4 regions of the Enterocloster sp. HCN-30185 genome follow, and region 2 is predicted to be linked to each of the others. Evidence: predicted binding sites of a transcription regulator. Region 2 holds the regulator's gene; each other region holds the start of a gene.
What was found. The regulator Rex, encoded in region 2, represses fermentation and respiration genes when NADH is low (regulators of the CRP and FNR family bind a similar motif). The targets are predictions, from matches to a motif close to ATTGTTAANTANTTAACAAT.

Region 1: the regulator Rex is predicted to act here: its motif matches at 1,487-1,506, upstream of WKT10_RS13230 (phosphotransferase family protein).
Region 3: the regulator Rex is predicted to act here: its motif matches at 1,890-1,909, upstream of WKT10_RS10675 (4Fe-4S dicluster domain-containing protein).
Region 4: the regulator Rex is predicted to act here: its motif matches at 1,593-1,612, upstream of pckA (phosphoenolpyruvate carboxykinase (ATP)).

The regions. Positions count from the first base shown of each region.
Region 1 is NZ_JBBKBT010000014.1:56,988-60,201, forward strand. It holds gene WKT10_RS13225 (sensor histidine kinase) at 1-558, shown strand, start outside; gene WKT10_RS13230 (phosphotransferase family protein) at 638-1,387, opposite strand; gene glgB (1,4-alpha-glucan branching protein GlgB) at 1,543-3,214, opposite strand, start outside.
Region 2 is NZ_JBBKBT010000004.1:248,641-251,854, forward strand. It holds gene WKT10_RS07000 (NAD(P)H-hydrate dehydratase) at 1-1,329, opposite strand, end outside; gene acpS (holo-ACP synthase) at 1,331-1,714, opposite strand; gene WKT10_RS07010 (redox-sensing transcriptional repressor Rex) at 1,716-2,381, opposite strand; gene abc-f (ribosomal protection-like ABC-F family protein) at 2,557-3,214, shown strand, end outside.
Region 3 is NZ_JBBKBT010000009.1:39,106-42,319, reverse strand. It holds gene WKT10_RS10680 (ATP-binding protein) at 1-1,802, shown strand, start outside; gene WKT10_RS10675 (4Fe-4S dicluster domain-containing protein) at 1,924-3,214, shown strand, end outside.
Region 4 is NZ_JBBKBT010000002.1:119,865-123,078, reverse strand. It holds gene pckA (phosphoenolpyruvate carboxykinase (ATP)) at 1-1,493, opposite strand, end outside; gene WKT10_RS02890 (YhcH/YjgK/YiaL family protein) at 1,727-2,191, opposite strand; gene WKT10_RS02885 (cell wall hydrolase) at 2,298-3,140, opposite strand.

The sequences.
Region 1 (3,214 bases), on a different contig from region 2:
GAAGCCTCAAAGGCCAGTTCAGGCAATCTGAAGCTGGAGGTTTCGGATATTAACCTGGTAGAGCTGGTTCAGCAGACAAACGGTGAGTTTGAAGAGCGTTTTGCTCTGCGCCGTCTGGAGCTGATCCAGACGCTGCCGGAGGAGATCATTATGATCCGGGCAGATGGAAGGCGCCTGTGGAGAGTTCTGGAAAATCTGTATACGAATGCCTTTAAATATGCCCAGGAGGGCAGCCGCGTCTATGTAGACGTAAGAGAAGAGGGAGATAAGGCCGTATTTACGATCAAGAATATTTCTGAAAAGCCTTTGAATATCAGTCCGGATGAGCTTACAGAGCGATTTGTACGGGGCGATGTGGCAAGAACCACAGAAGGCAGCGGATTGGGACTTTCCATTGCAAGAAGCTTAACACAGCTTCAGAAGGGAGAGTTTATCATCAGTATTGACGGCGATCTGTTTAAAGCCCAGGTAGCTTTTCCTGTGGAACGGCGGGAGAGGAAGGCGGAACGAATAGCGGAGGAAATACCGTCTGATTCCAGCGAATGGGAAGATACATAAAGAAAAAGGCTCTCCGAAATCAGCTTCGGAGGGCCTTTTTGAACCCTAAATAATGTGATATGTAAGATCGGTCTACTGTTTACTGATACTCAAATACATTGATCCAGCTCTCTAAGAGCTCCTTTTCCTCAGGACGCTTATAGGCCAGCTGAGCTGCGGCTACTACAGGGAGCCAGCCCTGCACATAGCGTTTTTCTGTACCGGTTTTTTCGCAGAACAGATCCATGTACAGCTCCGCTCTTTTGCGGTCCTTTAAGCTTAACAGAAGGTAGGTTCTCGCCACATCGGCGCTGGCATTTCCCTGGGAAGCATGTACCCAGTCAATGACATACCATTTGCCATCATCACCTACGATGATGTTGGATGGATTGAAATCGCCGTGGCAGAGCTTGGTATGCTTGGGCATTCCGTCCAGTCTGGTCATCAGCTCATAGCGTGTGCTGTCGTCCAGCTGCTCCACGGATTTGAGGGCGCGGATGGTTTTTTCCTTCAGTTTGTTTAACAGAGGGCAGGCCTGCTTATGGATCAGAAGGTGGAGATCCACCATGCCTTCCATGTATTCTTCCAGCTTGTCCGGATTTTCATCCATTAACTGCTGTAAGGTCTTTCCCTCTACGTATTCCTTCAGGATGGACCATTTTCCATCAACAACAGAAACCCCCAGGATCTTAGGAACGTTGAGCGCCTCGATATCCTCCACCCGCGCGTTGCACAGGGCTTCATTCAGAACCTCGGCTTTCGGGAATCCATCACAGAATTCCTTGATGGCAGTGCTGCCGTCACGATAAACGGTTTTCTTTTCACTTGTGAAAACTAATTCTCTTGCCATAATCATACTCTCCTTCCACACATTATATACGGTACTGCGCCGGTTTCCCGCCGCACTGTACTTATTCTACTACAAGGGCGGTAAAAAGTACATACTAAATTTGATAAATTTTTAACGTACTTTTAGGAAATACACTGGTAACAATTCCCTTTTACTTAAAATCGGAAGATGGCCGTACCATAAGCGGGGAGAGGATAGGCCACAGAATAGGGCTTTCCATCGCATTCTCCCTTGACGGATGTGTAGGAAGGACACTGAGAAGCCTTGTAGGCACCGTGTTCATTGTCCAGAAGCAGTGTATATTTACATTTTTTAGGAACTCCTACCCGGTAGTCGGGACGGGCTACGGGTGTGAAATTTATAACAAACAACAGGTTCTTTTTGCCTGTTTCATCTCTGCGGATAAAGCTGAAAATACTTCGGTCTCCGTCGTTGGCATTTACCCATTCAAAACCGTTCCAGTCATTGTCCAGGCGGTACAGACAGGGATATTTTTTATAAATGTGAAGCAGATCACGGACATATTCCTGAAGCTTTCTGTGGCTGTCTTCATCTGCCAGATGCCAGTCCAGAGCCACCTTTTCATCCCATTCATGCCACTGGCCGAAATCCTGTCCCATAAAGAGCAGCTTTTTGCCCGGATGGCCCAGCATAAAGGTATATCCGGCTTTCAGGTTGGAAAACTTGTCTTCTCCCAGACCGGGCATTTTGTTGATCATGGAGCATTTTAAATGAACTACCTCGTCATGGGACAATACCAGGATATAATTTTCGCTGTTAAAATAAGTCAGGCTGAAGGTCATCCGGTTGTGGTTATATTTGCGGAAATAGGGATCCAGCTTCATGTACTCCAAAAAATCGTGCATCCAGCCCATGTTCCACTTAAAGGTAAAGCCCAGTCCGTCCTGCTCCGGATGCTTTGTCACATTGGGCCAGGCGGTAGATTCTTCCGCAATCATCAGTACGCCGAGATTGCGTCCCTGAACGACAGTATTTAAGTGCTTGAAAAACTCAATGGCCTCCAGATTCTGGTTTCCGCCGTAGATATTGGGTACCCACTGTCCGTCCTGGCGGCCATAGTCCAGATAGAGCATGGAAGCAACTGCATCCACTCTCAAACCGTCCACATGGTACTGCTCCACCCAGTAAAGGGCATTGCTGATGAGGAAGTCCTTGACCTCGTTTTTTCCGTAATCAAAAACCTTTGTGCCCCAGTCCGGATGTTCGCCCTTGCGCGGATCTTCATATTCATAGAGGGGATGGCCGTCAAAATCAGCCAGTCCGTGGGCGTCCTTTGGAAAATGGGCGGGTACCCAGTCCAAAATGACGCCGATACCATTTTTATGGAGATAATTTACAAAATACATGAAGTCTTTTGGCGAGCCATATCGGGAGGTAGGAGCAAAATATCCGGTTACCTGATAGCCCCAGGAGCCGTCATAGGGATGTTCCGCAATTCCCATAAGCTCTACATGGGTGTATCCCATTTCCTTCACATAGGCAGCCAGCTCATGGGCGGCCTCGATATATGTATAGCAGCCATCCTTTTCCGGGCGGTTCTTTTTACGCCAGGAGCCCAGATGAACTTCATAGATGCTCATGGGCTGCTTTTCAGGGTCTTTCTGAGCCCGCTTGGTGATCCAGTCTGTATCTGCCCAGGAAAAGCCGGAGAGGTCGGCTGTTACAGAAGCGGTGCCGGGTCTGTATTCTGCGCTGAAAGCAAAGGGATCGGCCTTATAAAGGATTTTTCCCGTATCGGTAGTAATGGCAAATTTGTAGAGTTCACCTGTTTTCATACCTGGGTTAAAGTATTCCCAGATTCCCATA
Region 2 (3,214 bases):
CTCTTTTCCTGCGGTCACGGCTGCCGCATCTTTAAGAACGCAGGTAATCCCGTAGTGGGATGCATAGGAAAATGCCGCAGCCGGAAGATCGGCCTGAATTTCACTGATTTTCTGGCTTGTAAGCCGCGCCATTTCCCCCAAATGGGGAGTGATCACAATATTTTCCGTATAGTAGGAGGTCAGATAGGGGTGAGATGCAATGGTATTTAAGCCGTCCGCATCAATGATCACAGGCACAAAGGCGCTTGTAAGGATATCCTCTACCAGATATTCCACATAAGGCTCGCTTCCAAGACCAGGGCCTAAAACCACCACATCTGCCCAGTTCATCTCAGCCTCGATCCGTTCCTTAAAATCCTCTCTCCCGCCTAAAAGCTCTTCCGGACGATAAGAAGAAATAATGGCTTCCGGAAGAAGGGTCTGTAAAACCGTCCTGTTTTCTTCCACGGTCAGGATTTTTACAAGTCCAGCTCCGGCCCTGTAGGCTCCAAGAGCGCTAAGATAAGCTGCTCCGCTCATGTTTTTAGAGCCTGCTGCGATCAGCACGCGGCCAAAGGTCCCTTTATTTGAATAGGCTTTCCGCTCCGGTACCCGGTTTAAATCGCTTTCCTCGCAGGCATACGCCATAGAGATCGGATCCTCCTCTTCCGGCTCTGCCCTTAAGGCCTCCTCAGGAAAACCGATGTCTGCAACCGTAACATTTCCCGCATAGTCCCTTCCCGGATATACGGCAGTTCCAATCTTCTCCCAGCCAAAGGCTACGGTTTCATCTGCTTTCAGAGCAATCCCCATCACCGCTCCCGTACCGGAATGGATCCCGGAAGGAATATCGACAGCAATGCACCATGGCTTTGTTTTTCCATTCCCTTTAAGAATCTCTGCTGCAAGCTCCATACAGGCTCTGTATTCTCCCTGGATTTCCCGGCTTAATCCCACACCGAAAAGGCCGTCGAAAAGAATCCCGCAGTTTTCTGCTTCCTCTTTCATAAGTTCCCATTTTTTTACAGGTATCCCCAGCTTCCTGGCAATGGAAAGCTGGAGCTTTAATTCTTCTGTCGCCTTTTCCTCTGAACTGGCCAGAAAAATAACTGCAGGAAGTCCTTTTAAATAAACCATCCGGGCTGCCGCCGCTGCATCCGCTCCATTATTTCCCACACCGCACAGCGCCCAGACCGGACTGTGTGCGGCAAATGCTCGGGCTGCCTTTAATGCGCAGTCTGCGACCGCCAAAGCTGCCCGCTCCATTAAAACCAGGGAAGGAATCCCGACCTCATGGATGGTGTAATGATCCACTGCTTTCATCTTTCTACCTGTCAGAAGGGTTCTCATATCATGTTCTCCTCTCTGCGGACGTTTCCTTTTCGCCCACTGCAAATGCCATGGCAAAATCCTCTGTATTGGAGATAGACACATGGATCTGTGTCAGCCCCATTTCCTCAGATCGCTTTTTAGCGCCGCCGTAAAGATTGACATAGGGTTTTCCAAGCTCATCCCGAAGCACCTCGATATCTCCGGGCATAAATCCCCGGAACCCGGTGCCGAACATCTTTGCCACGGCCTCCTTCACAGCAAAAGAGCCGGCCAGCTTAGAGGCAGACCCCTTCGCTTGCCGGCTTTCCGTCTCCGTAAATGTGCGAGCGACAAAATGAGGCCTCCTGCAGGCCTTTTCCATGCGCTTTATTTCGATCAGATCGGTTCCAACTCCCAGTATCATCCTACTTGCTTCCTGTGCGTTCGTTTTTTTCATCCCGGTCCAGCATACTGCATACCCGGTAGGACAGCCGCATCAGACTTTCAGACAGATGCACATTTTCCACAACTACATCCTCCGGTACAACAAGATCCGTATGGGCGAAATTCCAGATTGCCTTGATTCCTGCTGCTACCAGACGATCCGCAATCTCGGGAGCCTTTGTCTTTGGTATGGTAAGAGCCGCGATCTGGATCTCATTCTCTTTTATAAAGCTTTCCAGATCGTCCACGGACCGGATTTCAATCCCGCGGATCACCAGACCGATCAGCTTGGGATTGATATCAAACATCCCTTTGATCACAAAACCTCTCCGTTCAAAATTTGTATAATTGGCGATTGCCTGTCCCAGATTTCCGGCTCCGATGATGATCAGATTGTGCTGCTGGTCGATTCCCAGAATCTTTGCAATTTCCGAGTACAGATATTTTACATTATAGCCATAGCCCTGCTGTCCGAAGCCGCCGAAATTATTCAGATCCTGGCGGATCTGAGAAGCTGTAACCTTCATGCGGTTGCTCAGTTCATTGGAAGAGATACGCTCCACTCCTTCTTCAATCAGCTCCCCCAGATAGCGGTAATAGCGGGGCAGTCTCGAAATAACCGCTTTCGATATTTCCTTGCGTTCCATCCTGTGCCACCCTCTCCTTATATGATTCAATCTAATGCTTTCTATTATAATCGGGCGTTAAAAAAATGTCAAATCACTTTCAGGATGTTCTTGAAAAAAATATGTTCCTATATTATACTGATTGGTGCATATTATGCAAAAAACATAGAATTTATGCTAAAAAAGGAGTTTTGAAATGATCCTGTCATGCAGCAACATCAGCCGGTCCTTTGGAGATAACCATATCCTCAAACGGGTCTCATTTCATATAGAGGAACATGAAAAAGCCGCTGTCGTAGGGATTAACGGCGCGGGAAAATCCACTCTTTTAAAGATCATCATCGGTGATCTGGCACCAGATGAGGGAAGTGTAACCTGGGCCAAGGGCGCTTCCATCGGATATCTGGCCCAGCATCAGGATCTGGAGGGCGCTGAGACCATTTATGACGCTCTTTTAGAGGTAAAGCGGCCTATCCTTGAAATGGAGGAGCGTCTACGAAACCTTGAACAGTCCATGAAATCTGCCTCCGGTGAAGAACTGGAGGCTATGCTTTCCGAATACAGCCGCTTAAACCACGCGTTCGAGCTGGAAAACGGCTACGCCTGCCGCAGTGAAATTACGGGGGTATTAAAGGGTCTGGGATTTTCAGAGGATGAATTTTCAAAGCCCATCCAGGCGCTCTCCGGCGGCCAGAAAACCCGTGTATCCTTAGGCAAGCTTCTCTTAACCAAACCCGATATCCTGCTTCTGGACGAGCCCACCAACCATCTGGATATGGAGTCTATTGCATGGCTGGAAACCTATTTAAAGGGCTATTCAGGAAGCGTGATCATCGTGGCCCACGACCGGTATT
Region 3 (3,214 bases), on a different contig from region 2:
GGAGCCGGCTTCGGGGGCATATCCGTCTGGCAAAGAAGCTGGGAGCCAAGATCGAAACCACCTGCGGGGACGACATTGCGTTTCAGATATCTGAGTTTGCCAGACTTTCCGGCGTGACAAAGATCGTGATCGGAAGAAGCATGGCGGAGCGCAGGCATCTGTTTGGAAAGCCGCCTCTGACGGAAAAGCTCATTACCAATGCTCCCAATATGGATATCTATATTATTCCCTGTCAGATGGCGGAAAACCGCAAGTTCAGCCGCAAAAACTGGCAGAGCGCTCTTGTATTATCTGTTGGAGATATGATAAAGAGTGTTTTGGGACTGGCAGCGGCAAGTTTCATCGGTATCCTGTTTGAACATTTGGGCTTTGATGAGGCTAATATTATTACTGTTTATGTGCTTGCAGTATTGATTATATCTGTGGTGATCCGCAATCAGATCTACAGCCTGATAGCGTCGATTGTCAGTGTTTTAGTATTTAATTTTCTGTTTACAGATCCCAAATATTCGCTGATGGCTTATGACAGAGGCTATCCAGTGACTTTTTTTGTGATGTTTATTGCGGCTTTCCTTACGGGGACGTTAGCTTCCCGGATGAAAAACGGTTCCAGACAGCTGGCCCATGTGGCTTTTCGGACCCGGGTGCTGTTTGAGACGAACCAGCTTTTACAGCAGAAAAAGACCCGGACTGAGATTGTATCTGCCACGGCCCACCAGCTGATGAAGCTTTTAAACCGGGATATCATTTTTTATCTGGCAAAGGACGGGAAGCTGGGAGAAGCTCAGGTATTCCGGATAGAGGGAACGGACATACCGGAGGATTATGTATCGGAAGAGGAAAAAAAGGCCGCCCAGTGGGCGTTTGACAATAACCGCCATGCGGGTGCCACCACCAGAATCCTGTCCCATGCAAGCTGTCTGTATCTGGCGGTGCGGATTAACGACGCGGTATACGGAGTAGTGGGAATTGTCATAAAGAAGCATCCGCTTGCCATGTTTGAAAACAGTATTCTCCTTTCAATTTTAGGTGAATGTGCCCTTGCGCTTGAAAATGAAAAAAATGCATGGGAGAAGCAGGAGGCTGCCGTCCTGGCAAAAAACGAGCAGCTTCGCTCCCAGCTTTTAAGGGCTATTTCCCATGATCTGCGTACCCCGCTGACCTCGATTTCCGGTAATGCGAGCAATCTTTTATCCAACGGCCCCTCCTTTGACGAGGCCACCAGACAGAGCCTGTATCAGGACATTTATGACGACGCCATGTGGCTGATCAATCTGGTGGAAAACCTTCTTTCCGTCACCCGGCTGGAGGAAGGGAGGCTGAACTTAAATATGTCTGCGGAACTGGTGGACGAGGTGATAAAAGAGGCGCTTAATCATGTGGACCGGAAATGCACGGAGCATATTCTTACGGAACGCTGTGAGGACGAACTCCTTTTGGCAAAAATGGATGCCAAGCTGATCGTCCAGGTGGTGATTAACCTGGTAAATAATGCCATCAAGTATACAGAGCCCGGTTCCCATATTTCGGTTGAAGCAAAACAGGAGGGAAAATGGGCGGTGATTTCCGTGGCCGATGACGGACCCGGCGTTCCGGATGAAAATAAAGAGAAGCTTTTTGAAATGTTTTACAGCGGGGCCAACCGGATCGTGGACAGCCGCAGAAGCCTGGGGCTGGGGCTTTCCCTGTGCAAATCCATTGTAAATGCCCATGGAGGCACCATTTCTATACGCGATAATGAGCCTCATGGGGCCGTGTTTACTTTTACGCTTCCCGTAGAAGAGGTACAGCTGACAGAATAAACCGGAAAAAATGTGTATTTTTGATGATACAAGGCGATTGTATGCTTAAAAAGGCTTGCAATCGCCTTTATCCATGCCTATAATATGTTTGATAAAAAATAGACAAGTGAGGATACAGAATATGAGAGGAGTAGAGACCAGGATCCAGGAGATCCGTCACAGAATTTTCCGTGAGGTTGCCCGCATGGCTTATCACACCGAATGGCCGGTGGACAAGCGGATCGAGGAGCTTCCCTACAAGATCATTCCCGGCGAAGTTGGGAATTTCCGCAACGATGTATTTTTAGAGCGCGCCATTGTAGGAGAACGTCTTCGTCTTGCCATGGGTCTTCCCAGCCGCAGTGCAGCAGAGCATGCGCCTCTTTCCGATAACATAGAAGCAGCCGATAAGGCGGAGACCTATTATACGCCGCCGCTGATCAATGTGATCAAGTTTGCCTGCAATGCCTGCAAGGAAAAACGTGTTATGGTAACAGACGGCTGCCAGGGCTGTCTGGCCCATCCCTGCGTGGAGGTCTGTCCCAAGGATGCCATTCATTTAGACCGTACCAACGGCCGTTCCCATATTGATGAGGACAAGTGCATTAAGTGCGGCAAGTGTGCAACCGTATGTTCCTATAAGGCGATCATCATTCAGGAGCGCCCCTGCGCCGCTGCCTGCGGAATGGACGCCATCCGCAGCGACGCAAACGGCAAGGCGGACATTGATTACGAAAAGTGCGTGTCATGCGGACAGTGCCTTGTAAACTGCCCCTTTGGAGCCATTGCAGATAAGTCCCAGATCTTTCAGGTCATCCGCTCCATCCAGTCCGGAGAAAAGGTGTATGCTGCCGTTGCTCCGGCCTTTGTAGGCCAGTTCGGTCCGAAGGTAACACCGGGAAAGGTTCGTGCGGCGATGAAGGCCCTGGGCTTTACGGATGTATTTGAGGTAGCGATCGGAGCGGATCTGTGTGCGACCCAGGAGGCCATTGACTTTTTGGAGGAGGTACCAGAAAAGCTTCCGTTTATGGCAACTTCCTGCTGTCCGGCCTGGTCTGTGATGGCAAAGAAGCTGTTCCCGGAGTACGCTAACTGCATTTCCATGGCATTGACCCCTATGGTTCTGACCGCCAGACTGATCAAGAGAGAGCACCCGGATGCCAAGATCGTATTTATCGGCCCCTGCGCGGCAAAGAAGCTGGAAGCGATGAGAAAATCTGTCCGCAGCGAGGTGGATTTTGTCCTGACCTTTGAAGAAATGGATGGAATCTTTGATGCAAAGCATGTGGATATTGAGAATATCGAAGAGGATCCAGAGGGCGTAAATGACGCTTCCACAGACGGAAGAAACTTTGCTGTGGCAGGCGGCGTGGCCAAGTCCGTAGCCGATGTGATCCATGCAAAATATCCGGATAAGGAAGTAAAGATCGCCA
Region 4 (3,214 bases), on a different contig from region 2:
GCTGCATCTGCATAGGTATCTCTTGGATCCAGGATTTTGGGATCTACGCCGGGAAGCTCAGTAGGTACTTCAAAGTTGAAGTATGGGATGGTCTTGGTAGGAGCATTCTTGATATCACCGTTTAGGATAGCGTCAATGATGCCGCGGGTATCCTTAATAGAGATACGCTTTCCGGTACCATTCCATCCGGTATTTACAAGATAAGCCTTTGCGCCGCTCTTTTCCATTCTCTTAACCAGCTCTTCTGCATACTTGGTAGGATGCAGCTCTAAGAATGCCTGGCCAAAGCATGCAGAGAAGGTAGGAGTCGGCTCGGTGATGCCGCGCTCTGTACCTGCAAGTTTTGCTGTAAAGCCGGACAGGAAGTAATACTGTGTCTGCTCAGGAGTAAGAACAGATACTGGAGGCAGTACGCCGAATGCATCTGCGGACAGGAAAATTACATTCTTCGCTGCCGGAGCAGAGGAAACGGGACGTACAATATTCTCAATATGATTGATCGGATAAGATACACGGGTATTCTCGGTTACGCTGTCATCTGCGAAATCGATCTTGCCCTCTGCATCCAGAGTAACGTTTTCAAGCAGAGCATCACGGCGAATGGCATTATAAATGTCCGGCTCAGACTCTTTGTCCAGGTTGATAACCTTGGCATAGCAGCCACCCTCAAAGTTAAATACGCCGTTGTCATCCCAGCCATGCTCGTCATCACCGATCAAAAGACGCTTAGGATCGGTAGACAGAGTGGTCTTTCCGGTACCGGACAGGCCGAAGAAGATAGCGGTGTTCTCGCCGTTCATATCTGTATTTGCGGAGCAGTGCATGGAAGCGATGCCTTTCAGAGGCAGGTAGTAGTTCATCATGGAGAACATACCCTTCTTCATCTCACCGCCATACCAGGTGTTAATGATAACCTGCTCACGGCTGGTAATGTTGAACATAGCAGCTGTCTCAGAATTTAAGCCCAGCTCCTTATAGTTCTCTACCTTTGCCTTGGAAGCATTGTAAACAACGAAATCAGGCTCAAAATTCTCTAATTCCTCAGCAGTTGGCTGAATAAACATATTAGTAACAAAGTGTGCCTGCCAAGCTACTTCTACGATGAAGCGGATTGCCATGCGGGTATCCTTGTTTGCGCCGCAGAATGCATCTACAACGTAAAGCTTCTTATTGGACAGCTCCTTTAACGCAATCTCCTTGCAGGCCTTCCATGCTTCCTCAGATGCAGGATGATTGTCATTCTTGTACTCATCAGAAGTCCACCATACAGTATCTTTGGAGTTCTCATCTACCACGATGAATTTGTCTTTTGGAGAACGGCCGGTGTAGATACCAGTCATAACGTTAACTGCGCCTAATTCACTGACCTGTCCTTTCTCGTAACCTTCCAGCTCGGGTCTGGTTTCTTCTTCAAATAACAGCTCATAAGAAGGATTGTGTACGATCTCAGTTGTTCCGGTAATGCCATACTTGCTTAAATTGATCTCTGCCATACTACATTAACCTCTTTTCTTTCCTGTGATATGATGTGAAATGATGTAAATGTGAATGTCTGGTTTATAAAACCAAATTCAAGTCTATTATCTCACTTTATTGTTAAAAAGTCAACAATTCCATTTTAACAAAATTCTAATTTTTACAGAAAATGGTACAGATATGACAAATACCGGCCCCCTGGACAATGTCCAAACGGCCGGTACCTTATTCTAGTGAATGAGACAGTACACTAGTCTTCTTTAATTTTTACAATTACCTTCTTAATAGGGGCAGGTTCACCGTCTGCTGCCTTTGGCTTGTGTGCATCCCATGGATGGAAGATCATGTACTGACCTGCCTTTACAACTGCCTGAAGGCCGGGAACCGTGTTCTCATAAAACGTTACATCTTTATCCGGATTGTAAGGAGTCTTTACCTCCATCTCATGTGTCGGAGCATAGGTCATAACCTCACTCCCCTCGATCACATACTGGATATCGGTGTAATGCTCGTGAGACTCATACTTTGCCTCTTCCCACGGAATCGTAGTGTAGGAGGTCACATTGGCATATACATTGGTTCCGTCGATCTCATGCTTTCCAGCCTCTAATGCTGCCAGATCCGTGTTCATAAGAAAATCAACGGCCTTTGCGTATCTTCCCTCAATTCCCAGATTGCGGTAAAAATTCAAATTTTTCTTTTCATCAAAAATCATGATTCCAGTCTCCTTTGCCTTCTGTATTGGACAGTTTCCCGTCACTTCACAGTATACGCCAAAGGATGCGGAAACTCAACCCTTTTTGAGTCTTTTCTATGGGCGGTTATCTGAAAAATTCATGACCGTCATGTGCAAAGAGATAGGTAAGACTGGAATCAAACCAGGAAGCCTGTTTTCCCGAAGCCCTGCGGTTCATAAAGTAAATAGCCCCGTTTGAGTAATCCTCTCCATCCAGGGCGCGGTCTACGCAGCGGATGGTATCCGGCGTCACCTTTACGGTGTTGATCCTGCCATTTGATACGGGCTGGAACTGGTTTCTCTGGTATACAACCCCTTTTACCGTATTGGGGAACCGCTTGGAAAGGACACGGTTAATGATCACATCTGCCACCAGAATCTTCCCCTTATCATCACAGATGCCTGCTTCGGCCTGTACAATACGCAGCAGGATCTGGTAATCCTCGTCTGAAATCCGGATCCGTCTGGCGGCCCGCCGCTCCTCCTCAGCCTTTCTTCTGGCTTCCTCTTCTTCCTTCTCTTTTAAAATCTGCTTCTGCAGCGCCTCAATCTCTGTCTGGGCTGCTGCCTCTCTTCTCTGTTTCTCCCGGACATCCTGTTCCAGCAGCGCGCCTGCCAGATGCTGGCCTTCACTGTCTGTATTTAAAAGTCCAAATTGTATTTTTGCTTCCGTAACAAAGCTGCTTCCTCCAGATACCACTTCCTCTTCCGGTTCTTCCGGCTCCTCTGCGCTTTCCTGGATCCTGGGCGCAGCCATGGCATTTCTACCGCTTCCGCCAAATCCGTTTGCACCGAAGGTTACAATGGCAATGACTACAGCCCCTGCCATCACAACAGAAGAAGTGCGGTACTGTTCTTTTTTGACCTTAACTGCAAGCGCCTTTACAAAGAGAACGACCGACTGAAGGAATGAATGCAATGTAAGCATACATACTCCTCTTTTCTTTCCTGGGATCTGTCTGATCCCATGTGTCAACAAGTTGCTTTTCATCAGATCCAAAA